3 regions of the Xenorhabdus sp. XBWT genome follow, and region 2 is predicted to be linked to each of the others. Evidence: predicted binding sites of a transcription regulator. Region 2 holds the regulator's gene; each other region holds the start of a gene.
What was found. The regulator Fur, encoded in region 2, represses iron uptake genes when iron is present. The targets are predictions, from matches to a motif close to ATAATAATGAGAACNACTATCAA.

Region 1 (10,156 bases), 910 kb from region 2:
GTGAAACGCCGTTGCGCCGATGGTAGTGTGGGGTCTCCCCATGCGAGAGTAGGGCACTGCCAGACAATTATTTGCCAGAGAAGCCATCCTTTACCGGATGGCTTTTTTGCGTTTTAGAACTTAGTAGCCAACTAAACTACCACATTTTGCGAAAAAAACGCATGTTAAAATATATAATTCGTTGATTTAAATTGGCCTTATGATTTTTGATTATTTTTACGTGCATAAGCTGCTAATATGGTTCTTTCTGATAACTCCAGATAGTTTTTCATTTTTTTAGCAGCAAGTTCATTTTGCCCAGAATTAAGAAGTTCCAGAATATGGGTGTTTTTATCGATATAGGGTGCATATAAAAGTTCTGGATCGTTCAAAATACCAAAAGCCAGTCGAAGTTCCGCAGAGATATTGCGATAGAACGCAATCAACCTTTCACTATCAGTTAATTCCACAATTGCGGCATGAAAACGCATATTGGCCGTTCCGGCACCAATCCAGTTTTTTTTATTACGGCATTGTTCGGCTGTTTCGACGGCTTTTGTCATCTTGGCAACACTGGGATGTATTGAATAAGCTTGAGCAAGTGCCTGACACTCAACCAGTTGTCGAACCCGATAGATATCAATAATTGATGTAATATCGGGAGTCGCAACAAATACACCACGATTAGGCTCATGTTTGAGCAGGCCCTCTTGAGTGAGAAGCCGGAATACTTCACGCAATGTATTCCGTGAAATTTCAAGCTGTTCGCTCAGAGTGGCTTCTGATAATCGCTGCCCCGGCAATAACTCCCCAGTAACCAACTTATTTCTTATAGTTTCGGCGATTCTGTTGCTCAAAATCTGGGGGAAATGGTCTTTTTTCATAGTCATCCATTAGGTTAGTTGCTGATAACGAACACTTTCGAAGCTTCATAAACAAAAATCTTCACATATTCCCTGAAATCCAGCGAGTTATCGCCATTGAACCAATATAGGGCGATTTCACTGTATGCCTTGGACTAGATTGTGCATCTTGGCAATAAATTCAACAGCAAATGTTAATAAAGTGATCTCCATTGGACTTTTGCAATTGATAGCATAATTTTGTTTGCTTATTTACTCATCAGGTATTATTTATTGTTCAACAATATGTTTTCTTTGATTAAACAATTTTTAATTTGGTTACATAATGGTACGAATATTGCGTAGAACATAATAAGTATAATAACGATGACAGGGGAGAATGGGCAATCTTTGTTTATGTTGGCTGGAAACGCGCTGATTTGATGGAAGGGTGTGTTTACCCACGCTGGCTTCTGTGGTCAAGTGCGATGACTTGTATGCTGACATAGTACATGGGCGTGATATCTATCGATTCTATCTTTGAGTTTTTGAAATCAGCTTAAGGGAATCATCATGATAAAAACAATCGATTTAAATAGTGATCTCGGTGAAAGTTTCGGTCAATGGTGTATGGGAAATGATGAAGCAATATTGGAGATTGTCAGTAGTGCTAACGTTGCCTGTGGTTTTCATGCGGGAGATCCGGTAGGAATTTTGCGTACCCTAAAATTTGCCCAAAAAAATAATGTGGTGATTGGTGCTCATGTTTCTTACCCTGATTTGGTTGGTTTTGGACGGCGTAAAATGGATATCGTTGCACATGAACTTACAGCAGACGTTATTTACCAGATTGCTGCCTTGCAAGGATTGGCTAAAGTGGCAGATACAAGGGTGAGCTATGTCAAACCTCATGGTGCGCTTTATAACACAATTGGAAATGATGAATATCAGGCGATTGCTGTTATTGAAGGTATTTTAGCGATTGATCCTAACCTTATTTTGGTTGGTTTGGCGGGATCAAACATCTTAAGATTAGCTCGAGAAAGAGGGTTGAAAACCATCGCAGAAGCATTTGCTGATCGTGCTTATACTTCTAAAGGGGAATTAGTCTCCCGTCGTGAAACGGGTTCTGTTCTGCATGATGCAGATCTTGTTGCTCGACGTATGTTGCAATTGGTGACAGAGGGAGGTGTTGAATCGATTGATGGAAAATTCACATCCATTCAGGCGGATTCTATTTGCGTACATGGTGATAGCCCTGATGCGGTAGAGATGGCAAAACAGGTCAAAACCGTTTTGCAACAGGCCGGAGTTACCATCCGATCATTTGTTCATCCATAAATATGGTTTGAACTGACACGGTTGATAATTTAGGGAGATAGCCTTGCGTTTTTTACCTGTTAATTTTAATGCCATCATGGTTGAGCTAAGTGGGTTGGCAGAAACACTGGCACTGTTAGATTCACTGAGTGTGTCTCCTATTTTTGGGATTGAAGAAATTATTCCGGCCGCGAGAACTTTGATGATTCGTTTTCGGTCGGCAAAAATATCAGCCCAGCAACTAGCGACAGAAATCAGTTGTCGTGATTTGCAGGCACGTGGTCATGCAATAGGAAAACATATTGAAATCCCGGTGCACTATAACGGTGATGATCTTACAACAGTTGCAGAAATATTGGGGATAACTGTTCAGGAAGTTATTCGTCAACATACGGAAAATGAATATACCGTAGCCTTTACTGGGTTCGTTCCCGGCTTTGCTTATATGGCATCGGATGCCTCGCAGTGGAATATTCCCCGCCGAAAAACACCAAGAACACGTATTCCGGCAGGTGCCGTTGCCTTGGCGGGAGAATTCAGCAGTGTTTACCCACAAGCAAGTCCTGGAGGGTGGCAAATTATCGGTATTACAACCGAACGGATGTGGGATCTTTCCCGTTCATCCCCCGCCTTATTGCAACCGGGTTATCGTGTTAACTTTCGGGATACCGGGCATCTTCCTACAACAATAAGTTTGCCAGAAGTGCCTATCAAGCATGCAGTTTCATTACCAGAGTCCTCTTGTTATTTGGAAGTTTTGTCTGTGGGATTACAAACCCTGTTCCAGGATTTGGGGCGCGTTGGTCAGTCAGGGTTAGGGATCTCAGAATCTGGGGCGATGGATAAAAGTGCCTTGCGTAGTGCAAACCGTATTGTTGGTAATTCTTCCGATCAAACCTGTCTGGAGATAGTACAGGGAGGCTTTAAGGCAATCGCACATGGGAAGATGTTAGTTGCAATTACGGGGGCACCATGTCCAATGAAGATAAAAACGCCATTGGGAGAAACGTTATATGTGAATACTCACCAACCTATTGATCTCAACGATGGTGATGAAATTTCGTTAGGTATACCGAATGCTGGAATGCGCTCTTATGTGGCAGTACGCGGGGGTTTTGCTATTCCTGCCGTCTTATCCAGTCACTCATTTGATACTTTGTCGAATATCGGGCCTGCACCATTAAAAGTAAGTGATAACTTGGCCGTCAGAAAAGTCTCTCACTGCGCAGCGGTATCTTTCTCTGAAACACCGGCTTTTGACATGCCAAGTAGAGATGACGTCGTAGTATTAGATATCATTCTTGGTCCTCGTACAGATTGGTTTACCCAAGAAGCCATCGATTTATTGAGCAACCAAATTTGGCAGGTAACTCCTCAATCCAACCGTATTGGCTTGCGATTAAGCGGTAAGCGTTCACTATCACGCCTTAAGCAACAAGAACTACCCAGTGAAGGAACTTGTGCGGGAGCAGTTCAAATTCCTGCCAGTGGGCAGCCTGTCTTATTTCTAGCTGACCATCCACTCACGGGCGGATATCCGGTTATTGCCTCAGTAGCCGATTATCATCTTGATCTTGCTGGTCAGGTTCCTGTCAACGCCAAAATTCGCTTTAACCCCATCAGCCAATTCCAAGAAATTCAAGGGAGCAAAAGTTCTCTATGAGCACAGCAAATAATCAATTTAAGAACAATCAATCTAAGAAAGTACTGATCGCCAACCGTGGTGAGATTGCTGTTCGTATTATCCGTGCTTGCCGTGATTATGGAATACAGACAATCGCCGTCTATGCGGATGTAGATATCAATGCACAGCACGTACAACTGGCAGATGAGGCTTATGGTCTGGGAGGGAATAGCCCCACAGAAACCTATCTCAATATTCCTCGTTTACTGTCGGTGGCAAAGCAATCTGGGGCAACAATGGTGCATCCGGGGTATGGCTTTTTGTCTGAACGGGCTGAATTTGCGCGTGCCGTGATTGACGCAGGATTGATTTGGATTGGTCCTGACCCTGAAACCATTGATGAGTTGGGCGATAAAATCAAGGCGCGTAAAATTGCCCAGAAAGTAGGGGCACCACTGGTGGTTGGAACAGCAGAGCCAGTTAAAGAAGTACAGGAAGTTGTCGCTTTTGCGGAACAGCATAGCTTGCCGATTGCCATTAAAGCCGCATTTGGTGGTGGTGGCCGTGGCTTGAAAGTAGCTTGGCGATTGGATGAAGTGGCAGAACTTTATCATTCGGCAGTGCGTGAGGCGACAGCTGCATTTGGGCGGGGCGAGTGTTTTATTGAGCAATTTTTGGATAAACCTCGTCATATAGAGGCGCAAGTGATTGCGGATAGGCAGGGTAACGTTGTGGTGCTGGGAACCCGAGATTGTTCCTTGCAGCGTCGAAATCAAAAACTGGTGGAAGAAGCTCCGGCTCCATTTTTAACGCAGTCACAAAGAGAACGTATTCATCAGTCAGCAAAAGCAATTTGTGCGGAAGCCAATTATGTGGGAGCTGGCACAGTAGAATTCTTGTTGAGTGCAGATGGAACGCTTTCTTTCTTAGAAGTAAATACTCGCTTACAGGTTGAGCATCCGGTGACGGAAGAAACAACAGGTATCGATCTGGTTATCGAACAGTTGCGAGTGGCGGAGGGTTATCCGTTGAGCATTCGGGAAACACCAGTACCAAGAGGACATTCGTTTGAATTTCGCATTAATGCGGAAGACGCAGGTAAAGGTTTCTTGCCGACATCTGGCATAATCAGCGAATTTATCCCGCCTTCTGGTCCCGGTATTCGTCTGGATTCAGGAGTGATAACGGGTTCCACCATTCCGGCTACTTTTGACTCATTGATGGCTAAATTAATCGTCACGGGGGAGACTCGTGAACAGGCCATTTTCCGTGCCCGCCGGGCATTACGGGAATTCAAAATCCGAGGGGTAGCATCGGTATTGCCTTTCCATCAAGCGGTGATGGAACATCTTGATTTTATTTCCAGTGATGCGTTTCATGTCCATACCCGCTGGATAGAAACAGATTTTGCCAATGAACTGGAAAGCTCACCACGCCAGGTTGTAACAGAAAATAAAAGCATCACCCGCACATTTATCGAGATTGATGGCCGCAGGCACGAGTTGGGATTACCGTCGAATTTATTGACTGGATTGGCGCAGTTAGCCCCTACGAGTGAGCAATCATTTTTTCATTCCCAATCTTCCACAAAGGAAAAAACACCGGCAGATCCCCATCAGGTGAAAGCCCCCATATCCGGTATCTTGCATTCATGGCTGGTCACAGAGGGCGAGCAAGTCAGTGAGGGTGATGTGATTGCCGTGATGGAAGCGATGAAGATGGAAGTACAAATCAGTGCTCATCGTTCGGGAAAAATCACATTTTGCGTTCGGGCAGGGGGTTATCAGGATGCAGAGTGTGTTCTGGCTCACATATACTAGTCATATAGAGTAACCATCTTGGTTAAAACAGCAGGATCTGTTGATCTTGCCCTTCATCCCCAGATATGTCCTATGTTCGCTTTTAAAGTTATTTACATTTTCTATATAAATGTAAATAATAACGATTCTCAATAGTATTTTTGATTGAAAATAAATGTCTAAAATTACCCAAATTTACGCTAGCCTGGCTAAAAGTGGCCTGTGTGTTCCTTTGATGTCCGCATCTATGCTGACAGTTGCTATCTCTACCAATGCATTTGCAACCACGGGAGAATCAATCAAGAAATCAACGGTAACTGGCGATACACTCGTCGTTATTGCAGATAACAATGCAGAACAAGATAATGGAAAAGTCAACCGTAACGAAATCAAAGTCAGACAGGCACAAAGTGTCGGTGAGATTTTAAAGAATGTACCGGGCGTCCAAGCGGGTCACCCCAGCGCTTTAGGGCAGCGTTTTAAAATCCGTGGCATGGATGATCAATTCATCAACGTAACGGTTGATGGTGCACGACAAGAGGGATATCACTTCCATCATTCGGGTAGCTACGGCATCGATCCTGAAATGCTGAAGCAAATTGATGTCAGTGTCGGTACTAACAGTATTACTTATGATACGGGAGCCCTTGCTGGCGCCTTAAAATTTGAAACCGTTGATGCTGGTGATTTATTAGAGCCGGGCCAATTATTTGGTGCAAAAGGTAAATTAAGCTATGTCAGTAATGGTTCTGAGTTCCAGCAATCTTTAGCAACTTATGGAAGAGTGGGAGCAGTTGATTTATTAGGCTATTTTAATCACCGTGATATAAATGATGCTGATTCGGGCAGAGATAGCCGCGGAAGAAGCTCAATTCCTACCGATGGGAAACTGGTTAATTATTTATTAAAAGCGAAATTCAACCTGACTGATGAGCAGTACATCAATGTATCAAAAGAACATTATCAAAATGATGCGGAGACTAATTTCAGATTGAATTTTGGCCATGGTGTGAATAAAGGGAAAAGAGCGAAGTACGCTTCAGAGCGTGATGCTTATAATCTCACTTACAGATATGTACCAGTCGATAATGATCTCATTGATTTAAAAATATCCGCTTATCATACGGAACAAACCTCTACCCATATGAAACCTGCAAACGGAAATGGGAAAGGATTTGACAGTATTGTTGAAACACAGGGTATCAGAGCACGCAATGTTTCTAGTTTTGACACTCAGAAACTATCCCATGCTTTAACTTACGGGTATGAATATTTTGATACCAGAATGGCGTACACTGATGTATCAGAAAATGTACACAAAAAAGCAGTAGAAACAGGAAAATCATCATCTGTTTATTTGGAGGATGACATTCAATTTTCTGATTTTCATGTTATTCCGGGTGTCAGATGGGATCACTACCAATACAATACCATTAATAAGAATGATAAGCCTTTTGAGAGAACTTATGCCCATTTCTCAAAAGCACTGGGTTTGAAATACGAACTTGGCGCGTCAACAACATTATTTGCCAATTATACCGAACTTTTCAGAGGCCCATTGGGTAAAGAGATTGGTATGGGGCAAAGCAATCACAACGCCAACTTAAAAGCGACGACGGGTTACAACTTAGAAACGGGTGCAGCGGGAACATATTCTGATGTTTTTGCTGAAAATGACTCATTCACTGTCATTGGTAAGGTCTTCCAAACCAATTTCAAAAATCTGGCTACCACTTTAGCTAAGAGTGAGCTGAACAATATCCCTAAATCCAGATTGGAAGGGTTTGAATTATCGACCAAATATCAGTTGGATAACCTATCTTTAAGAGCGACTTACGCGAAAGCGAATAACAAAATTCTGACAGGCAGTGCGCTATTTGACACAAGACGAGAGTTTACCCCAACTATAGGTGATGCTTTCACTATTGGAGGAAGCTACTTATTTGATAAAACTGATATTGAACTTGGTTGGAACTCTCGATTTGTCCGTGCCACAGATGCAAACGGGACTGATGATGGTAAGATTGTAAATATACATAAGCCTGGCTATGGTGTCAGTGATGTGTATATTTCCTGGGCACCGAAAGCCGGTTCATTTAAAAACACAGAAATTCAGCTTGGTATCGATAATGTCTTCGATAAACGTTACAACGAACAGTCTTACTATCTGAATACTTATAAAGGGCAGGAAGAGAAAGGTCGTTCTTATAAAGCGACTGTTTCTTATAAGTTCTAAAGACAATGCCTCAATTTGTAGTACAAAGTCTGCGGGTAAGCCGCAGACTTTTTTCAAGATCATTCTTCCGATTATCACAATTACAGTGTAAACGTCCCAATCAAAGCGACAACACTCAAAATAGCTGCTGCACCATAGAACACCCATTTACTGGCTGGAATATGAATTTGCAGATCGTGCATTCCGTGATGGATACGGTGCAATCCGCACCATAGTGGCAGGCTGATCATGAGCAGCAAAAAGAGACGACCAATAAAGCTTTGGCAGAATGTCAGAATACGTTCATAAGAAAGCGCTTCTGGCGCCAGACCGAGTGGCAGCAAAATACCCAGCAACAAAATAATTGCAGGGCCAACAATGGCACTCCACATCCCGCCGGCACCAAACAGCCCCCAGAAAATCGGTTCATCGGAACGTTTAGGTACTTGATTCATTGGATCCTCCTTGGGGTCAGAAAAATAGCGCAATGCCGAGAATCGCGGCAGTGGCAATAATCATGGTTGCCCATAACAGCTTGATTATGGGACTCGGGGCCATTTTTTCATTTTTTACGATGATATTGAGCGCTTTTGGTGCCAGTTCAAACCACGTCTTCGTATGCAGTAAAGCCGCCAGTAGCGTGATGATATTAATCAGCAGCACAATGGGGTTTTGCAAGAAAGCGACAAATCCCGCCCAGCTTTCAGGGCCATTTTTCAGGGCAAACAAACCGTAAAGCACGAGTAGACTGAACCAAACGGTAGGAACGGATGTCCCTTCGCGCAGCATATAAAAGCGATAAAATCCCAGCTTATGCCACCAATTAGGCTTCATGCCACGCACATAAGGTTTACGTTTTGTCGTCATTATTTTTTCCTCCCCTATTGTGGTTTCAGCATAGAGATAAGAAAATCTTTGGCACTTTCTGCCTTGCTTTGCTGAATGGCACCAGCCGGATCGACATGTTTCGGGCAGACTTCAGAGCAATAACCAACGAAAGTACAAGACCAGACTCCATTGTTACTATTGATTTGCGGCATGCGTTCTTTCTTGCCGTGATCCCGGTTATCAAGGTTATAGCGATGTGCCAGTGTGACTGCGGCAGGCCCGATGAACTCAGGATTCAGGCCAAATTGAGGGCAGGCAGCATAACACAGGCCACAGTTAATACAGCCTGAAAACTGGTGATACTTTGCCATCTGTGCCGGAGTTTGCATATTCGGGCCATCAGCGGGCTTGCGTTCATTGCCGATGATATAAGGCTTGATGGCTTCGAGGCTCTCAATAAAGTGTGTCATGTCCACAACCAAGTCCCGTTCAATCGGGAAATTACCCAGTGCTTCGACTTTCATTCCTTGTTCATAATCACGCAGGAAAGTTTTACATGCCAGTTTTGGTACACGGTTTACCATCATGCCGCAGGAACCACAAATTGCCATGCGGCAAGACCAGCGATAGGAAAGATCAGGTGCCAGATTATCCTTAATGTAGCCCAACGCATCCAGCAGTGAGATTTGATCATCGTAAGGCACTTCATAGGTAACAAAATGAGGTTCATTGTCAGTTTCTGGGTTATAGCGCATGACTTCCATTTTCAGGTTTTTTAGCTCAGCCATTCGCCTGCTCCTTCTGTTTTTTCTCTTGTGCTGCCGCTTCGCCGCCATATACTCGCTTCGCTGGCTGAGATTTGGTGATTTTCACATCACTGTATTCCAGACGGGGAGAACCTTCAGGGTTATAGAAAGCCAGCGTGTGCTTCAAGAAATTTTCATCGTCACGTTCGGTACAGCCTTCATCAAGGCGCTGGTGGGCACCACGTGATTCTTTGCGATTCATCGCTGAATGCGCCATACATTCAGCAACATCAAGGCCGAATCCCAATTCGATGGTATAGAGCAGATCGGTATTGAATACGCTGGAACGATCGCTAATTTCGATATGCTTGAAACGCTCTTTGAGTTCGGCAATTTTGTCGATGGTTTTCTGCATCAACTCTGGTGTACGGTAAATACCGCACCCTTCTTCCATTGAAGTCCCCAGTTCATCGCGGATTTTCGCCCAATTTTCACCACCTTTCTGATTCAGCAGTTTATTGAGCTTATCTTCGATATCACGGACTTGGGCAGCCAGTGCGCTGTCATTAGCTGGTTTCACATACTGAATATACTTGACCGCTTCTTCCGCTGCCAGACGCCCAAAAACAACCAATTCTGCCAGAGAATTAGAACCAAGGCGGTTTGCACCGTGGAGGCCGACAGATGAACATTCACCAATCGCGAATAGCCCTTTGATGCGGGTTTCACAACGCTGATCAGTTTCGATTCCACCCATAGTGTAATGCGCGGTTGGGCGAACGGGGATTGGTTCTTTGACAGGA
Region 2 (10,156 bases):
CCGGTCATATTGTGATGATGTTACAAAAAGTCACCAGCGCCGTGATTATCTGGCTTGGCGCTTCAGAAGTTCTTTCCCTGCATATGACCATCGGTCAGCTGATTGCTTTCAATATGATGGTAAGCCATACCCAACAACCATTGTCCAAACTGGTGCAGCTCTGGGGGCAATTTATCCGTTCTCGCATCGCCATTGATAAACTGGGAGATATGCTGAACCTGCCGACAGAATATCAAGCAGGAAATGAACAAGTTAAATTACAGGGAGCCATTTCACTCTCTGATATTGTCTTCCGCTATCAACCCGATTTACCCCCCACTATTCACCATTTCACGCTGAATATCCGGGCGGGTGAAACCGTGGGTATCGTGGGAACCTCCGGCTCGGGTAAAAGTACTCTTGCACGTTTGCTGCTGCGGCTTTATGCCCCGGAAAGTGGGGCCGTCATGTTGGATGGCATTCCTTTACAGAATCTCAATATTGAATCTATCCGACAGCAGATCGGTATCGTGCTGCAAGAAAATTTTCTGTTCAATAAAACAGTCTATGAGAATTTATCACAATCATGCCCTGATGCCCCGTTGTCCGCAGTGATTGAGGCTGCAAAGCTCGCGGGTGCACACGATTTTATTCTCAAGCTGCCAATGGGCTATGACACGGTGATTGCTGAAGGTGGTCAGTCCTTATCAGGCGGTCAGCGGCAACGTCTGGCCATTGCCAGGACGCTGCTCTCAGATCCAAAAATCCTGATCCTTGATGAAGCCACCAGCGCGCTGGATGACGAATCACAGGCCGTTATTCAATCCAATATGGCAGATATTTCCCAGGGCCGGACAGTTATCACCATTGCACACCGACTCTCCACGGTACGTCAATGTGACCGGATTATTGTATTGCACCAAGGCCAAATCATTGAACAAGGCAGCCATGAACAACTTCTGCAACAGGGCAAGCACTACCGGAAACTTTGGCAATTACAACAAGAATTAAAGCAAGAGGAGCCTTCCCATGCTTAAAGCGATTTTTACGCTTAAGACGGTTTTCACACTTAAGGCTATTTCCACACTTAAAGCCATTTCCATGTCTAAGGTTATGTTACGCAAAGGAATGGAAAGGTTACGTGCGCCTTCCCCCGATTATGATTTTTTGCCGACGCATTTGGCGTTATCACAACGTCCGCCTTCCCCGTTCGCCCGTTATACAGCGATAACCCTGAGTATTGGAGTTCTGGGTGCCCTGCTCTGGGCCTGTCTGGGGAAATTAGACGTACAGGCCACCGCAACCGGACAACTGATTGCCTCTGGCCGTTCCCAAATCATTCAGGCTTATGAACAGAGTCGCATTATTGCCATTCATGTGGGAAATGGGCAGCACATTGAGAAAGGTGCGCCGTTGATTACACTCCACACACTGGGGGTTAATCAGGATATTGCCCGTCTGATCGAACAACGTGATTATCTGACAGAAGAAGAGATTCGCTATCAGGCCCTGCTCGGAAAACATGATCCCAAATCCCTGCCACTTTTCCAGCAACAACCTGAGGGCAGACAGGAAAAGATCCTGAAGCATTATCAACACGAAAAACAGGAATTCGATTCAAGCATCACCAATATCTACGCAGAAATGGAGATCAATGTCACTTCTCAGAAAGCGCGGGATAGTGATATTCAGTCATTGAAAAATCTGCGCGAAAACATCAGCCAGCGTTTACAGGCGCGAAAAACCTTGAGCCAAAAGCAGGTCATCAGCAAGGTGGAATATCTGGAACAAGAGAAGGAATTTCTGGAAACAGAAAGGCTGATCGCCCAGCAAAAATCGGATCTGAGTGTTCTAATCACTCAATACAAAAGTCTGGAAGAACGTTTAAAAAGTGTAAAAGTACAAAAAGAGCGGGAATGGTTTGAGAAAAGAAAACAGGCCGAAATGCAATTGGCTGTACTGAAACAGGAAATGTCCAAAGTACAGGAGCGGGAAGAACTGGAGATTGTACGTTCTCCTGTAACCGGCACAGTCCAGCAATTGAGTGTCCATACTCTCGGTGCAGTTCTACAGCCTGCCCAGAATTTGATGGTGATTGCGCCGGATGATCATGTCCAGCTTGCTGAAGTCCAGATCCTGAACAAAGATGTCGGTTTTGTCCGCGCCGGACAGCATGTCACGGTCAAGGTCGATGCTTTCCCTTATACCCGCTACGGCACGATTGAGGGAGAGTTATTGAGTATTTCACGGGATTCCGCCACGGATGAGCGATTGGGTCTGGTTTTCCCTGCCCAAATCAGCCTCAGGAAGAACAATATTATGGTGGATGGAAAACCAGTCGAAATCACGGCAGGTATGTCCATCGTTGCGGAAATCAAAACGGATCAGCGGCGGGTTATTGATTATCTGCTCAGCCCGATTCAGGAATATCAATCTGAAGCATTGAGGGAGAAATAATCATGACTGACAATTTTTCCTTTACCAGTGGCGCGGATTCCACTCTGCAAAATCATGCTTTGGAGTGCATTGCCTATTTGGGGAAACAATTTCACAAAGTGGCTTCTGTCGAACAAATACACCATGTGCTGGGGCTGGATTCCCTGATGCTGACAGATCCGCAACTACGTGAAGCCGCTGATTCGCTCGGACTACACAGCAAATTTGATCGCCTGACTCCCGCAACTGCTGCCACAATACCTTTACCTGCATTAATTGAGTTGGAACAGCGCTGGTGGATATTATCAGAAATCCATTCTGACGGATTTACTGTGTTTGATCCCACTACCGGAAAACAAGAAATACATCACTTACCCAAAAAGCATAAAGCGCTAAGTGAACCCAAAGAACTGAGCGAATATAAAATACTGCTGGTGGCAGATAAGTCCCTGACCAAGCAACAGGTCAAATTCGGAATGAGCTGGTTTTATCCTTCCATTTTCAGGCAAAAAAACCAATTGCGGGATATTTTCCTGTTTGCCATTGTGTTGCAGCTTTTCGCACTGGCATCACCTTTGCTGTTTGAAAACGTTATTGATAAGGTACTGGTCGGGCGGAGTATCTCTAGTCTGCATGTCCTCGGTATGGCGATGCTGTCACTGGCATTGGCTGAACCCTTATACAGCTTCCTTCGCAACACCGTGTTTGGGCATATGGCCAGCCAAGTCAATTCGGAACTTTCCGGCAGGCTTTACCGCCATTTAGTGGGATTACCCCTGCCCTATTTCAAGCAACGTCAGACAGGCCAAATTATCTCCCGCGTCCGGGAAATGACACAGATCCGTCAGTTCTTGACTGGCTCTACGCTTATGCTGCTGCTTGATCTGATTTTCATCATTCTGTTTCTGGGAGTCATGTTTCATTACTCCTCCCTGCTGACATGGATCGTGATAAGTTCTCTGGCGCTCTATTTCCTGCTCTGGATCACCATCGGGCCAATCATTCGGCGAAAGGTAGAAAAAGAGTATGAATCTGATGCCAATGCCGTTAGTTTCCTGACCGAAGCCATTACAGGCATCGAAACCATCAAAACTACCGCAACGGAAAAACGCTTTTTGTACCAATGGAAAAAAGTGTTGAGTCAACAGTTGATCCAACGTTTTTCCGCCCAGAAAAGCGGACTGGTAGCAGGACAAGGAATCAGTCTGATCCAGAAAGTTGCTGCGGCACTGCTTTTGTGGTGGGGTGTCAGAGGTGTGCTTGATGGTGATTTGTCTCCGGGTGAATTGATTGCTTTCAATATGCTGGCGGGGCACGTTACCCAGCCGATCCTGCGGTTGGCTCAGGTCTGGCAAGATTTTCAGCATACGCTGATCGCCCTGCGACGGGTCGGCGATATTCTTGATGAACCTATGGAACACAGTAAGCAAGGGCTGGCATCGGCACCCGAACTGGCAGGCCAGATTGAATTCAGAAATATTCGCTTCCGCTATCATACTGATACACCTGAAGTTCTGGCGAACCTGTCACTGGCAATTGAGGCCGGAGAATTTATCGGCATTACAGGGCCGTCAGGTTCAGGCAAAAGTACGCTGACCCGATTATTACAGCGCCTATATGTGCCACAACATGGTCAGGTTTTGGTGGATGGCATGGATTTGGCGATTGCTGATCCTGTATCGCTGCGACGCAACATGAGTGTTGTCTTACAGGAAAGCATTCTATTTTCCGGCAGCATCGCGGACAATATTCGCTTATGCAAACCCAATGCCAGTGATGAAGAAGTCTATCAGGCAGCTGCCTTAGCAGGGGCGACTGATTTCATCAGTACATTTCCCCATAAGTTCGCCCACCCTGTTGGTGAAAAAGGGAATAACCTTTCTGGCGGGCAACGCCAACGTATCGCACTGGCAAGGGCATTGCTGAGTAACCCAAAGATCCTGATCCTTGATGAAGCCACTTCTGCACTGGATTATGAATCTGAAGCTGCCATCATGAGCAATATGGATGAAATATGCCGAAACCGAACAGTGATCAGTATTGCCCATCGGCTGAATACCATTCGCCATGCCGATAAAATTTTCGTTTTGGATCAGGGAAAAATTGTTGAATCAGATTCACACGATGCCCTTGTGCAGCAAGACGGTTTATACGCCCAACTTTGGCATCAGCAGACTAAGTGATTATCAAGACGGAAAATTCATTGGAGACATAAGGCTTATTTCCCCTTAGAATTAATTTCATTCTGAAATTAATATAACAGAATGTTCTTAAGGAAGAGAATATAAATATGAAACAAGTCGCTATCACTGCATTGGTTTTTTCTCACACATCTGTTACATCGGTTGCCATGCCGATTGAAATACTGACCATTGCCGCCAACACCATTGGCGGCGCTATTCCCCATGTCAACATTATTTCCCCTGCAAACCCACAAATAAATGACACCAATAGTCTATTTATGGTGGCTGATTATACTTCCTTCCGTAATGATACCGACAGTTCTCCCCACCGTATTCTTTACCCCCCTCTTCCCAATTCTCTCCACTTAAAGGATCTGAAACCCGATATCATTCTGATCGGTTCATTGGGTTTTCCTGAATGGGAACCACGGCATTGTTCACAGGAAATCATGGAATGGCTCAGGACTATGGATAAAAAACACATTCCCATCGTTTCAATATGTTCAGGCACTTTCATGCTGGCAAAAGCAGGATTATTGCAGGCAAGTGCAACCATTCACCCTCATTTTGCCTCTGAATTCAAAACGTTGTTTCCTCATATTCCGCTTTATAGTGATAAAAAGGTCATTCGTGACAATCACCGTTTTTGTATCTCGAACGCTTACGGCGGTGGTAGTTGTATGTTAAATATTGTGGAGTTAATTTATGGACAATATGCCAGAGATCAATGTGCAAAATTTCTGTTAGGTGAAAATGACAGCGAATTATCGTCAGATTCCGTCAATTTTACGCCATATCGCCAACATGACGATGTATTGATCCACAAACTGCAAGACTGGATGCATGCTTTTCCTTCTGAAATTTTATCCGTCACTGATTTAGCCAATAAGATCCATCTTTGTGAGCGGCAAATGAAACGCCGCTTCAAAATCGCCACAGGAAAAACACCAATCCAGTATATCCAGCAGATCCGTTTGTCACAGGCAAAACTCTGGCTGGAAAAATCCCAAAAAACCATTGAAGAGATCAGCCATGAAGTGGGTTATGAAGATACCCGTTATTTCAGGGAATTATTTAAACGTTACAATGGGCTGACACCAAAAGAGTATCGCCAGAAATATCACCATTAAGTTTTTTTCTGCCAACTAATTTTGCACTTTGCAAATAATTAGCAACACTAATAAATGATTTGATTTTCTTACCCGCATGATACGAAAAATGCTTACATCATAAATGTTGATTCTAACAATCTCCCCCATCAACCAGTAGCGACACGCGTCCAGCTAAGGTATTATTGCCCGCTATATTATTGGTACACGCCCTTTATCAATTGAATTTATGGCAAAAGAACAAACTGATCGCACCACACTGGATTTGTTCGCAGATGAACGCAGGCCAGGGCGACCTAAAACAAATCCGCTGTCCAGAGATGAGCAGCTTAGGATCAATAAACGTAATCAGTTGCGACGGGATAAAGTCAAAGGACTGCGTCGAGTAGAACTCAAGCTCAACGAAGATGCTGTCTATGCACTGAATCATCTGGCAAAACAGCGCAATATTAGTCGCAGTGAGCTGATTGAACAGATGCTGTTAGCTCAACTGGCAGAAAAAAATCACCTTGCCGATTAACTGATTTTACTCAACAGCAATGAAACGCTATCACCACACAAATCTGACAGATTTGTCATGGATGTTTGGTCAAAATAACGCTTTTCATTTTATTAAAACTAACATTTTTCCTGCTGATTTCAGCGCAATGTGCATAGGCTTAATGCACATATAAAACAAGAGGTTAACCCATTTTATGGCAATAATAGGTATATTCTTCGGCAGCGATACAGGCAACACAGAGAACATCGCCAAGATGATCCAAGAAAAATTGGGCGGTGCTGATGTTGCTGAAGTCCGCGATATTGCCAAAAGCAGCAAAGAAGACATTGAATCCTTTGATATTCTGCTGCTTGGCATCCCAACTTGGTATTATGGTGAAGCTCAATGTGATTGGGATGATTTTTTCCCGACATTGGAAGAGATCAACTTTGAAGGAAAACTTGTTGCTCTGTTCGGCTGTGGTGATCAGGAAGATTATGCAGAGTATTTCTGTGATGCTATGGGCACCATTCGCGATATTATTGAGCCTAATGGCGCCATTATCGTAGGCCACTGGCCGACCGAAGGATATCACTTTGAAGCCTCTAAAGGCATGGCCGATGACAATCACTTTATCGGTCTGGCCATTGATGAAGATCGTCAGCCAGAATTGACTGATGAACGAGTTGAAGCTTGGGTGCAGAAAATCAAGACCGAAATGAGTCTATCAGAGATTTTGGGGGCATAAGTTTCCCTTTCCCGCAGGATTATTCTTGCATAATGTGTCATGATATCAGGTCTGGCATGGTTTTCATTTTGAATATCCATGCCTATAATCAGCAACGTGAAACAGAATTATGATTCCCTCACGATACACCTAAGTATCATAATTTCACTTAACTCAAGTTACAGGACTGAATCCGCATGACCGACAACAATAAAGCATTGAAAAATGCTGGACTTAAAGTAACACTTCCACGACTAAAAATTCTGGAAGTGCTACAGGACCCAGAATGCCATCATGTCAGTGCGGAGGATCTCTACAAAAAACTGATTGATATCGGTGAAGAGATTGGCCTCGCCACTGTCTATCGCGTGTTGAACCAGTTCGATGATGCCGGCATTGTCACTCGCCACAATTTTGAAGGTGGTAAATCGGTTTTTGAACTCACTCAGCAACATCACCATGACCATCTGATTTGCCTTGATTGCGGTAAAGTCATTGAATTTAATGACGAGTTTATCGAAGAACGTCAGAAAATCATTGCTGACCGTTATAAAATTAAGCTTTCAAACCATAGCCTTTATTTATACGGTCACTGTGCTGTTGGTGATTGTCGCAAAGATAGCGCTCTGCATGATGAAAATTCATAAAAAGTAAATGTAATAGAGAAGTAATGATGTAATTTGCTTTTGGTATTTCATTTAGTTTGAATAGCAATTGCCGATTAGCTAAGCTAATCGGCAGTTCGCTTTATGCGTTAAAATTTTACTTCTTCTATCCGGCTAAAACGTTTCCCATCGGTACTGACTGAGCGAATTTTCACATTATCAGTGACATAGGGGCGCTGCCTGTCATCGTAAACCTGCCATGTTTTGCCATCATCCAATGAATACTGGATAACAACACCCGGAAATGCAATATTGGCTTCAAAGACTCCCCCAACAATTCTGCCACCCGGCACAGGCAAACGGTACGAAACATTGGCCTTATCCAATTTAGCCAGTTCATTCTGCCCTATCAGATTGGCAAAACGTACCCAGTCATGATGAAACTCAGCCATATCGACATAACGCGTTATTCCGCCTTTAAATTCTCTTCCCTGCTGATAATCCAACTCCCAACCCGCTCGATGCCATGCCCGTTCCGCCAACGGCAGTAAACGCGGATAAATCATATATTCCATCTGTTCATCCGTTCGTACTGTTTCACTCCACAATTGCCCTGACATTCCATAAGCACCCTGCCAGCGTTTATTGCTGTGGGCATTGAAGTTATTGCCGTCGCGATCTACCGATGTTTCTGCATTTTGTGGCAGGTTATTCGGAGCAAAGCTGAAAATTTTCTCCTCATCATTAAACCGAGTTGCCCAATAATAACCACGCTCTTTCGGATTAACTTCATACGGCATATCGACATAGACATAATCAGGATTGGAAACAACGACCCGATAACCTTTATTTGCCCAGTCATTCACCGAATCATAGCCCCCCCAGTAGAGGGTATCCCAGAAGTTTACCGCAATATGTTTAGTGGCGAAGTCTTTGGCTGATTTGGCGTGCTTCAAGCCGTCCTGCCATGCCTGCATTGTGTCAATACCGTGAGTATTGACGATCTTACTGACTTCAATGGCAAAGTAGCTGGCGAGTTCATCAACATCTTTAATCACACCCTTCGCTATCATCTTCTGGCAAGCCTTGGATTTAGCCCACGGTTTGTCTTCGATTTTTTTGTTAATAATCCCTTTTCCCGGCACAATTGGACCGTCTTTATCCTGATACCCTGCGCCCAAACGAATATTTTTTGCTTCATCCCCACCAAAGTGCCATGTAGTTAACGGCAATCCGGCTTCTTTATGCATGGCAACAATTTCGCTTATTACCTTATCGATAAATTTCTTGGAGGAATCCATGCACGGATTAAGGTAACTCCGGCGATCGTAAAACTGTACGGATGTGGTGTTTGAGGTATCAGTCGGATCAAGCAAACGATATTCACTGGCTTCTTGTTCTTTACCCTGTGCCATTAACCTCTTATAACGCGCTTCCATTGATACAACAGCGGCACGGGCATGAGCCGGAATATCAATTTCCGGGATCACTTCTATCTGGCGAGCTTTAGCGTAGTTCAGAATATCAATGTAATCCTGACGACTGAAATAACCGCTGCCCATGTTATTGTTATTCGGCCCAGATCCCAATTGTGGCAATACGCATTTAGTCTCGCTTAGATCATGGCAGCGCTGGCTACCAACTTCTGTCAGTTCCGGTAAGCCGGGAATTTCCAGACGCCAACCTTCATCATCACTCAAGTGGAAATGGAATTTGTTCAACTTGTAGTTAGCCATTTGATCGAGCAGACGCAAAACGGCTTTTTTGCTGTGAAAATTGCGCCCTACATCAAGGAACACGCCACGGTATTCAAATCTCGGCGCATCTTTTGCCCTCAATGTGGCTATTTTAGGTGTGCCGTTGGCGGGCAATAAGGAAAACAGAGATTGCAGACCATAAAAGACACCAGATTGATCAAATGCAACTATCTGTGCTCCTTTGGTTGTGATTTCCAACGAATAAGCGCCCTTTATTCGCCAGTTACCGGTGAATTTGTTTGCATTAATTTGAGTCGCAATATGATAGCCGTTATCCGCTAATGGAATATGATGGGATTTGAAACGGTCTCTGATCACCTTAATAGATTTATCACCCACCCCGCCCAATTCTAATTTCACGCCCCGGGATAAATCGACATCCTGAGAATGAATGGAAAGTTCTCTCGGTGTGGGGATAATCTGTCCACGCAGTTTACCCTCGCTCGCTTTTACCACCGATTGGTTTTTCGCAAAACGATTTTCAGGTGTCATCAGAGTATTATGATCTTCCGTGATACGTTTCCACAGCTCACCTTCCAGATCAGATAAATATTGACTGATGTCTTCTGTATCGGTATTCGCCAGTATCTTAGGGACGGCATCGCCGGAAGTCGCATACCAGCGAGGCATAAAATCTGTACTGTAAATTTGCCAATACTCTCCGATTATTGGCAGGACAATCTTTTCATTCGCGTTGATGCCATTGAATTTCTCTGTCGGCTCCAATTTATGTAAATCCCCCGTAATATGGGTGATTTTGTATTGGTCATTATCGAGTTTCAGGATCTGGCGAATGCTGTGAAAATAGATCGCCCAATCAGCAGAATGGATCGCTTGATTACCATTAATCAAGGTGATATTAACCCGATTACAAGCAGC
Region 3 (10,156 bases), 2.0 Mb from region 2:
GAAAGACAGGAAATTTAGGATATCAAACTGCCCGATTTAGCTATTCGGGCAATTTGATTTATCAGATAATCAACTCAGTAACTAATGAGAAGATAATTAATATAGTTATTGAGCGGCAACAGCTTCCATTCCTACCAATCCAATTTTGAGGTAACCCGCTTTACGCAGGGAGTCCATCACACTCATCAAAGTTTCATAATCCACGGTTTTATCTGCCTGAAAGAAGATCGTGGTGTCTTTGTTGGATTGTGTAGTCTGATCCAATACTGAAGATAAGCTATCGCGATCAATCTGCTTATCACCGACATAAAGCTGATGATCCGCTTTCACGGTCAGGAATACGGGTTTTTCTGGTCTTGGTTGTGGTTTAGCTGATGATGCAGGCAAATCGACTTTAATATCTACCGTTGCCAGAGGTGCCGCTACCATGAAAATAATCAGCAGCACCAACATCACGTCAATAAATGGCGTGACGTTAATTTCATGCAGTTCACCGCTATCGTCCAAATCTTCATTAAGACGCATTGCCATAATTTCTTACCTTGCTTCTGTTTTTTCAGCTTTACTGTCAGCCAGATCAAGATCACGCCCCAGCAACAAGATTGCCTGAGCAGCCATGTCTCCTACTTGCCCACGGTATGATGAAATGACTCGGGCAAAGATGTTATAAATCACTACCGCAGGGATTGCAGCCACCAAGCCCAGAGCTGTTGCCAGCAATGCTTCTGCAATACCCGGTGCAACTACAGCCAGATTTGTGGTTTGTGAATGTGCAATACCAATAAAGCTGTTCATGATCCCCCAAACTGTCCCGAACAGACCCACAAATGGGGAAATTGCACCGATGGTTGCCAGATAGCCATTACCACGCCCCATATGGCGGCTAATGGTAGCAACTGCGCGCTCCATACGAAATGAAGTACGTTCTTTGATGCCTTCCTTATCAGTACTTTCAGCAGACAGGACACGTTCTGACTGTGCTTCATTCAACAGCAGGCGGCTGATGCTCTGCTTGCCAAAATCTGTGGCAATTTTTGTTGCCGCATCCAAATTAGCGACATCAGCCAAGGCCAGTTGTTCTTTGCGCAAACGGCGGCGAGCCATTGACAATTCAATCCCTTTGGAGAAAAACAGCGCCCATGTGATGATAGAAGCAATCACTAAGCCTACCATGACGCTTTTTACTACTGCGTCCGCATTCTGGTACATACCCCAAACAGACAAATCTGTTGCAAAACCACTGGACGTGTTTTCAATCGGTGGAATGACAGTTTCGGTTACTGTGGTTTCGGCCGTCACACTTTCGGCCGCGTTACCTTCTGCCCCGTTACTTTCTGCCGCATTACCCTCTACAGTTTGTGTGCCTGTGCTTGGTGGTACATCCGTTTTCTGATCGTTAGCGGACGATTGCGCAGTTGCCGGAGCGGCTACCTGAGCAGCAGCAACCTGATTTTCTGGCGCAGCAGCCGATGTTGACGGTGCCGTATCAGCCCATGCTGAACTTGTTAATCCGAGTGCCAATAGAATAGAAGCTGTCAAATTACGCATCAGTTAGCCTTACTCTCTTTCTTATAGATTCTGTTACTTAGCAATGAATAGCGTTTACTCATCTTGCTAATCCTAATATGACCTGAGCCATGCCTCTTACCACAGTGCTTGTTACCCACTGTGCTTCTTAACCGTTTTAGGGGAAAAGTCCGCCGCAAATGATATCAGACATTGAGCGATTTGATAGTAATTATCATTACTATTTAATGAAAAAGTTCCAATTAACGTTATACTTTCGCTAGTCTCTTCTGGTTTCCCTTCAGCGGAACACTGTGAATTTTCCTCAAGTTGCCCGAATCTCTTTGGCAAATCTGTCTTAAATCTTTTAACTTGCTAATCATTTACTTGAACAAGTTTTATTTAGTCTCCGGGCAATAAACAAAAAAATCAATTAAGGGGTGGGATGCCATGACTGAAAAAAAACTGGAAACCTTATTGGTCAATGCAGGAAGAGAAAAGAAATATACGCAAGGTGCCGTTAATACCATAATTCAACGTACATCATCTGTCATTTTCAATACCGTTGAAGATATGCATCATGCTTTGAATAACCACCATAAAAATACATTAGTCTATGGTCGCCGTGGAACAATGACGCATTTTGCCTTTCGGGATGCGATGACCGAGCTTGAAGGCGGCGCGGGTTGCGCACTTTATCCTTCCGGTACGGCCGCCATTACTAATTCTATCCTGTCTTTCGTAAAGACAGGCGATCATGTTCTGGTAACAGGCAATGCATATGAGCCAACACAGCTTTTTTGCAATAAAGTTCTGCAAAAAATGGGAGTTTCCACTGATTATTTTGATCCGATGATCGGTGAAGGTATCGCTTCGCTTATTAAGCCAAATACTACCGTGCTCTTTCTTGAATCACCCGGTTCACTGACAATGGAAGTACAAGATGTTCCCGCCATTGTACGAGCCGCCCGTCAGGTCAATCCTGAGATTGTTATTATGATTGATAATACATGGGCGGTCGGCATTCTGTTTAAAGCTCTGGAGTTTGGTGTCGATATTTCCATTCAATCTGCCACAAAATATATCATTGGTCACTCCGACGGAATGCTGGGAACAGCAGTTGCTAATGCGCGATGTTGGGAACAACTCAGAGAGAGATCTTATCTGATGGGGCAAGTTGCTGATCCTGATACCGTTTATATGGCAACCCGTGGATTACATACGCTGGCTGCTCGCCTCAAGCAACATGAAGAAAACAGCATTAAAGTTGCCAAGTGGCTCGCACAACAGCCGGAAGTTGCTGAGGTGAATCACCCCGCCCTGCCTTCTTGCCCGGGACATATTTACTTTAAGCGCGATTTCACCGGTGCTTGCGGGTTATTTTCTTTTTTCCTGAATACCCAGCTTACCCCTGAACAAGTTTCTGATTATCTGGATAACATGAAGCATTTCAAAATGGCGTATTCATGGGGAGGGTTTGAGTCATTGATTTTAGAAGTCCACCCCAAAGCGCTCAGAGCACTGCACCAGTATGATTTATCGAAAAAAACCGGCACGTTGATCCGCCTTCATATAGGATTGGAAAATCTGCAAGACTTGATCGATGATCTGGAAGCAGGTTTTGTTCGCCTGAAAGGCCGTTAAATTTCAGACAAAGTGATTCACTAAAACCGTGGTTGTCTTTCTTTCTATTACAGACAACTGCGGTTTTCCATATGCTGAATCAAATCAATCCCCATCTCCTCATTTTGCGGTACACTGAGCTGGATCCATTTTGTTAACTAGTTTACTCGCAAATTTACAGGATAAATGATGGAAATGTTAAGCGAGATCGTGCATGCACTCTGGCATCATGATTTTAACCAACTTGCCAACCCCGATATTATTTGGGTGATTTATGGTGTCCTCTTTTTCACACTGGTACTGGAAAACGGGTTGTTACCCGCCGCCTTTTTACCTGGTGATACTCTGCTGGTTCTTTCTGGTGCCTTGATAGCTAAAGGCGTCATGAGCTTTATTCCCACACTTGTCCTACTCACCATCGCTGCCAGTCTGGGTTCTTGGTTGGGATATTTGCAGGGTCGCTGGCTCGGGAATACTCATCTTGTCAAGAACTGGCTGGCCCAACTTCCGCTACAATATCGCCAACGAGCCAATCAACTCTTCGCCAAACATGGCCTGTCCGCTTTGCTCATAGGACGTTTTTTAGCTTTTATTCGCACTCTCCTGCCAACCTTTGCCGGTATTTCTGGTCTAAATAATAAACGCTTTCAATTTTTTAACTGGTTAAGTGGTTTTTTATGGGTCATTATTGTTGTCGGCTTTGGCTATATCTTGAATCAGATTCCTTTCGTCAAAGCACATCAAGATCTGGTCATGAATATTTTGATGATTTTACCTGTTATTCTGCTGCTCAGTGGGCTGTCCGCTTCTCTATTGATGTACTGGCGTCACAAGAAAACATCATCAAAAAAAGGTCAGTAAATATACTTGCCGTGTTAACTTTCTTATAAGAAGCATACTTCTATTTATTAACCAAAAATAATCAATATTAACCAAAAAGATCAAACAATCCGGGTCCATTCCAACAAGCACTATTGCAGTCAATAGTTTGAATAATGACAAAATTTATATACTGTGTAACTTTTGCCGGGCGGAATGGACTACTCCAACAATGAAGCATTACAAATAAAATAATGGTATATTTACTATTATAGTCAAAGAGTTACATGATTACTGTTAGTGAGGGCGTTATCATTATGCAAAACTTTACACTACACCCACCCACCGAATGATGTTTTAGAGACCGGGGTTGCGCAGGGTTCTGAAGAAGAACGAATTAACAAAACTATCCATGCCACTCGTCAGTTTTTTGAAAGTATGGGCGTTAAAACCCACCTTTCTGATTATCAACTTGATGGCAATTCTATTCCAGCCATGATCAAAAAATTAGAACAGTAAGGTTTGGTTTCTCTCGGTGGATACCAAAACATTACGATTGATGTCAGTCAGCGTATTTATGAGGTGCCCATCTGAAATTCCAAATCTGAAGGAGGTTAGAATGGGTCAGCAAACAATTATTAAACTCGTTGATGATAACCATATGCCACAATTGGGGCTTGGGGTTTGGCAAGCGAGTAATGAACAAGTTGTTAAGGCTATCCACACCGCGTTAGAAGTGGGTTATCGTTCCATTGATACAGCGGCAATTTATCATAACGAAACAGGTGTAGGAAAAGCCTTAAAAGAAAGTGATATCCCTCGAGACGAAATTTTTGTTACCACGAAACTTTGGAATAATCGTCATCTGGATGTCAGCACTGCACTACAGGAAAGCCTGGATAAACTCCAACTGGATTACGTTGATCTTTATCTCATTCAATGGCCTGTTCCCGAACAGGATCATTACGTCGATGCTTGGAAACAGCTCATTGAGCTGAAAAAAGAAGGACTGGTCCGCAGCATTGGTGTTTGTAATTTCCATATTGAGCATTTGCAAAAAGTGATGTTAGAAACCGGCGTGATTCCTGTTATCAACCAAATTGAATTGCATCCCCTGATGCAGCAACGGCAGCTCCATTCATGGAACGCAACCCATCACATTACAACTGAATCCTGGAGTCCGCTATCTCGTGGTGGAAAAGGCGTCTTTGACTCATCGCTAGTTGAACTGTTAGCAATTAAATATGGTAAAACACCAGCGCAGATTGTGATTCGCTGGCATCTTGAGTGCGGCATGATTGTTATTCCTAAATCTGTTACGCCTTCTCGCATTAAAGAAAATTTTGATGTGTTTGATTTTAGACTGGAGAAAGAAGATCTCACTGCCATGGCTGAATTGGATATAGGTAAGCGAATAGGGCCAAATCCTGATACTTACAATCAATTTTGAAAAATAATTAACCAATTTAAAAAATACTCAACGTAAAATAAGTCTATCTGGAAAACTCAAATTTATATCCACTCACCCCGTTCAAACCATTCCAACTGGCCTGAATCCTGTTTTTCAGCAGGATTCAGGTACATATATCAAGGCAATAGACGCTGCTAAATCATCATAATTCATTGGTTAAATCTATATTTCTAATAGTAACTATATTTATTATTTATGTATATTTAATGATATAAGCTTACTTTACGATGATAAATAAGAGGCCCATTAAATTAATGTCCAGTAATTACAAAGGTTAATTTAAAAAATTGAATCCCCTTTTTTATTGAAACCTCAAACAAACTTAAGGAAATAACAATGATTTATGTAGTTATCTCTTTTCTTATGCTTATTCCTTTTTTCTTCGTATTAAAATGGTTCCTATTATCAAGCTATATCTACCACAACGCATCGGGAATTATGCTTGCAATAACGGCAATTGCTTTTCATATGTATGTCTTTCGCTTTGATAAAATCCCAGTTGTGAATATTGCAATATCACATAACCCTATAGTGCTTTACGGTGAGATTGTGATTGCATTGATACACGCTATGATCTACTCCATTTGCTTCAAGCGGTACTATGGAAAGTTTGACTCATGAGAATTATTAATTTCTCTTCCTCCGATAAAGAGACTATCTTCACCCAACGATAATCCTGTCTTACCGTTGAGAATTTTCGCATTTCGTTTCTTCTTCATTAGAAGATTTGGTATTCGCGGTCAAAAGATAGGGTGATTGTTGCCAGCGGCTGGGAGTCAATTGCAGTAGGTTATGGGCCAGAATAAAGCCAATTGCCAGAGATAACAAAATCATGATCCTGAGTAAGTTAGTGGTGTTATCAACCTGCTTGGCTTCCGTTGCCAATCTGTGAGTATCTAGTGTCAGGCGAAGAAAACCTTTTGGATGGCTTTCTCCGGGTATCGGTACAACAATCTGTTGGTTAAAGTAACCACTGGATTTTTTACCCTCCAATGATAATCGTTCACGGACCGAAATCGGTTCTCCACTCCGTGCTATCTGCGTTCCATTCTCCAAATAAACACTGGCATCTAAAATACGGCTTTTGCTCGTCAGATAGTCCAAGTTAACTACAATTTTTTTATTATTAAGATCTTTACTGCCATTCTTCATATAATCAGACAAGCTGAATGCAACCTGTTTTGCCAATGTTTTCGCCAGTTCTTCAAACTGATCCATATGAGCCTGTTGCTGAGCACGGCTAAAATAGGAAACCCCCTGCATCAGCAGTACCAGCAATGCTATGCATATTAAAATAATAGCCGTTTTGTGCAGTCGAAACTTTAGTTTTGCTTTTATCATAGTTATCCCATCCCGTGATCAAAAAGCACATGTTGCCAGATGCAGTATTGATAGGATAGTTTGAAAAGCGCTTTTTGCCTGCCAAAATTACATGGAATTACAGGAGTCAATGTACATGTCTAATAATCTGGCTTATCGCTACTTACCGGATGAGATCCATAAATGGCCTGGGTTACCATTATCTCTCAGTGGTGATGAAGTCATGCCACTGGATTACCGAGCCGGAGATAGCGGTTGGTTGCTGTATGGGCGTGGTTTGGATAAACAACGCATCAGCAATTTTCAGCACCGTCTTGGCGCAGCCATTGTAGTCGTATCTTCATGGCGTATTGATGATTATCAAGTTGTCCGCATTGCCGGCAGTCTCTCTCCTCGCATTAAACGACTGGCAGATGAATGCTACCTAGATGTTGTTCCATTGGGACAAATCCCGCGTCTGCGTTCACCCGGCCTGTTAGTAATGGATATGGATTCAACAGCTATCCAGATCGAGTGTATTGATGAAATTGCTCGTTTGGCGGGAGTTGGCGATAAAGTGGCTGAAATCACCGAGCGTGCGATGCAAGGCGAACTGGATTTTTCAGAAAGCCTGCATGAACGAGTAGCCCAACTTGCAGGCGCTGATGCCTCAATCTTACAGCAAGTAATGGAAACACTCCCTCTTATGCCGGGGTTAACCAGCCTTGTTCGCAAGTTGCAATCGCTGGATTGGCATGTCGCAATTGCATCTGGCGGCTTTACATACTTCGCCGATAATCTTCGCCAGAAGCTACGTCTTTTTGCTGCTGTCGCTAACCAGCTTGAGGTAAAAGATGGCAAACTGACCGGCAAAGTCAAAGGACCTATTGTCGATGCAAAATATAAAGCAACCACGTTGATAAGACTGACAAAAGAATTGGGTATTCCATTGAGCCAAACCGTTGCCATTGGGGATGGTGCCAATGATCTGAAAATGATCCGTAAAGCCGGGTTGGGCATTGCTTATCATGCAAAACCTAAGGTATATGCTCAGGCTAAGGTTTCTATTCGGCATGGTGATTTGATGGGAGTTTTGTGTGTTTTGAGTGGTGGTTTGAAACACGAAGAGCGTTAATGGCATACCCAATAGGTGTTGAATTTCAGTTTGAGCCAAAAAGTAATCATATGAAGGGAGGAGAAAGTGGCAAAAGCAGCAAAACGGGCATTTGTCTGTAACGAATGTGGCGCGGATTATCCCCGCTGGCAAGGGCAATGCACCGCATGCCACGCATGGAATACCATTACGGAAGTACGTTTGGCCGCAGCCTCATCCTCTCGCAATGAACGTTTCAGCGGTTATGCCGGTGATACGGGAATCAGTAAGGTCCAAAAACTTTCAGAGATTAGTCTGGAAGAGTTACCGCGCTTTTCAACCGGGTTTAAAGAATTTGACCGCGTTCTCGGTGGGGGAGTGGTTCCCGGTAGTGCCATTTTGATTGGTGGTAATCCCGGGGCGGGGAAAAGTACCCTACTTTTACAAACCATGTGCCAGTTATCGGCTCAGATGAAAACCCTGTATGTGACGGGTGAAGAATCATTGCAGCAGGTGGCAATGCGGGCACATAGGTTAGGGTTGCCGACCGATAAACTGAACATGTTGTCAGAAACCAGCATTGAACAAATTTGCTTGATTGCAGAGCAAGAGCAACCAAAGCTCATGGTAATTGACTCAATTCAGGTCATGCACATGGCAGATATTCAATCCTCGCCGGGCAGTGTAGCGCAGGTCAGGGAAACAGCAGCATACCTGACCCGATTTGCCAAAACCCGTGGCGTTGCCATTATCATGGTTGGTCATGTAACAAAGGATGGTTCCTTGGCCGGCCCTAAAGTGCTCGAGCATTGTATAGACTGTTCTGTCATGCTGGATGGCGAGGCAGATTCCCGCTTCCGTACTCTCCGCAGCCATAAAAACCGCTTCGGGGCTGTAAATGAGTTGGGTGTTTTCGCCATGACTGAACAGGGATTACGGGAAGTGAATAACCCTTCTGCCATTTTCCTGAGCCGTGGTGATGAAATTACAGCAGGCAGTTCCGTCATGATTGTGTGGGAAGGTACTCGTCCCTTGCTAGTTGAAATTCAGGCACTCGTAGACCATTCCATGATGCCAAACCCACGTCGTGTAGCAGTGGGGCTTGAACAAAATAGGCTGGCTATTCTGCTGGCGGTTTTGCATCGACACGGCGGTTTACAAATGGCTGACCAAGATGTTTTTGTTAATGTCGTAGGTGGTGTGAAGGTAACGGAAACAAGTGCTGATCTCGCGTTATTGCTCTCTTTGGTTTCCAGTTTCCGCAATCGTCCTTTACCCCGTGATTTGGTGGTATTCGGTGAAGTGGGGCTGGCAGGAGAAATTCGTCCCGTCCCCAGCGGTCAGGATCGTATTTCAGAAGCCGCCAAACACGGTTTTAAACGAGCTATTGTGCCTCACGCTAATATGCCGAAAAAAGCATTACCAGATATGAAAGTATTTGGAGTCAAGAAACTAGCTGATGCTTTATCCATTTTGGATGAGCTGGATGATTAATTTGTTGGTTATTACATGAAGACCTAAGTTTTTTTCTTAATTACTGAACATATTATTTGCCTGACCTCATCATACTAAATGAGGCAGGCAATAAAAAAAATCAGTGAGTTACTCACCATATTATTTCGTTTATTCAAACCGCCAATGGTTATATTTATTGTTACATAGCGATAGGAAAAAACTTATAAATATGCAGAAGACATATTACAATTAAGCTGATAATTTAGTATTTGTCTTTCTTATTTTATACATATCCTTGATTATCTGATTTTAAATTTCTACAATTGCCAAAATGACAGTATTTCATCCCAAAACATCAATAAACAACCACTTTTATTTTTACTTTCATGATAAGCATGTTATTTTGTTTAATATATTAAACATCAAGGGGATTATATGGGACAGTTTAACTACTTGAAAGAAGCCATCAAACAAGCAGGTTACACGTTACAGCAAGTTGCTGATGCCAGTGGCATGACAAAAGGTTACTTAAGTCAGCTTATTAACGATAAAATAAAAAGCCCGAGCGCACAGAAACTTGCTTCACTCCATCAATATCTAGGATTGGCGTATCCCATGGAAAAGAAAACAGTCGGTGTTTTGTTTGGTAAATTTTACCCGTTGCATACCGGACATATTTATTTGATTCAACGCGCATGCAGTCAAGTTGACGAATTACACGTCGTTCTTTGTTTTGATGAAGTTCGTGATCGTGAGTTATTTATCAATAGTTCGATGTCTCAGCAACCCACTGTAAGTGACCGTTTAAGATGGTTATTGCAAACGTTCAAGTATCAAAAAAACATTCGTATCCATGCATTTGATGAACACGGGATGGAACCTTACCCAAA

Region 1: AC5JQI_RS01910 (TonB-dependent receptor domain-containing protein) is a predicted target of Fur. The motif match lies at 5,701-5,723, and genes of this name have one in related genera.
Region 3: exbB (tonB-system energizer ExbB) is a predicted target of Fur. The motif match lies at 1,729-1,751, and genes of this name have one in related genera.

What each region holds. Positions count from the first base shown of each region.
Region 1 covers NZ_CM180990.1:439,553-449,708, forward strand. Annotated here, with positions in the region: rRNA gene rrf (5S ribosomal RNA) at 1-65, shown strand, start outside; gene AC5JQI_RS01890 (GntR family transcriptional regulator) at 198-863, opposite strand; gene AC5JQI_RS01895 (LamB/YcsF family protein) at 1,395-2,162, shown strand; gene AC5JQI_RS01900 (5-oxoprolinase subunit B/C family protein) at 2,206-3,804, shown strand; gene AC5JQI_RS01905 (ATP-binding protein) at 3,801-5,585, shown strand; gene AC5JQI_RS01910 (TonB-dependent receptor domain-containing protein) at 5,740-7,800, shown strand; gene frdD (fumarate reductase subunit FrdD) at 7,881-8,234, opposite strand; gene frdC (fumarate reductase subunit FrdC) at 8,251-8,646, opposite strand; gene AC5JQI_RS01925 (succinate dehydrogenase/fumarate reductase iron-sulfur subunit) at 8,661-9,395, opposite strand; gene frdA (fumarate reductase (quinol) flavoprotein subunit) at 9,388-10,156, opposite strand, start outside.
Region 2 covers NZ_CM180990.1:1,344,852-1,355,007, reverse strand. Annotated here, with positions in the region: gene AC5JQI_RS06145 (peptidase domain-containing ABC transporter) at 1-1,016, shown strand, start outside; gene AC5JQI_RS06140 (HlyD family type I secretion periplasmic adaptor subunit) at 1,009-2,436, shown strand; gene AC5JQI_RS06135 (type I secretion system permease/ATPase) at 2,439-4,598, shown strand; gene AC5JQI_RS06130 (GlxA family transcriptional regulator) at 4,706-5,728, shown strand; gene ybfE (LexA regulated protein) at 5,937-6,227, shown strand; gene fldA (flavodoxin FldA) at 6,403-6,936, shown strand; gene fur (ferric iron uptake transcriptional regulator) at 7,113-7,562, shown strand; gene AC5JQI_RS06110 (beta-N-acetylhexosaminidase) at 7,670-10,156, opposite strand, start outside.
Region 3 covers NZ_CM180990.1:3,715,134-3,725,289, reverse strand. Annotated here, with positions in the region: gene exbD (TonB system transport protein ExbD) at 106-531, opposite strand; gene exbB (tonB-system energizer ExbB) at 538-1,548, opposite strand; gene metC (cystathionine beta-lyase) at 1,957-3,150, shown strand; gene AC5JQI_RS16235 (DedA family protein) at 3,319-3,990, shown strand; partial or broken gene AC5JQI_RS16230 (NADH-dependent alcohol dehydrogenase) at 4,318-4,542, shown strand; gene dkgA (2,5-didehydrogluconate reductase DkgA) at 4,568-5,398, shown strand; gene AC5JQI_RS16220 (YtjB family periplasmic protein) at 6,101-6,760, opposite strand; gene serB (phosphoserine phosphatase) at 6,876-7,853, shown strand; gene radA (DNA repair protein RadA) at 7,920-9,305, shown strand; gene nadR (multifunctional transcriptional regulator/nicotinamide-nucleotide adenylyltransferase/ribosylnicotinamide kinase NadR) at 9,702-10,156, shown strand, end outside.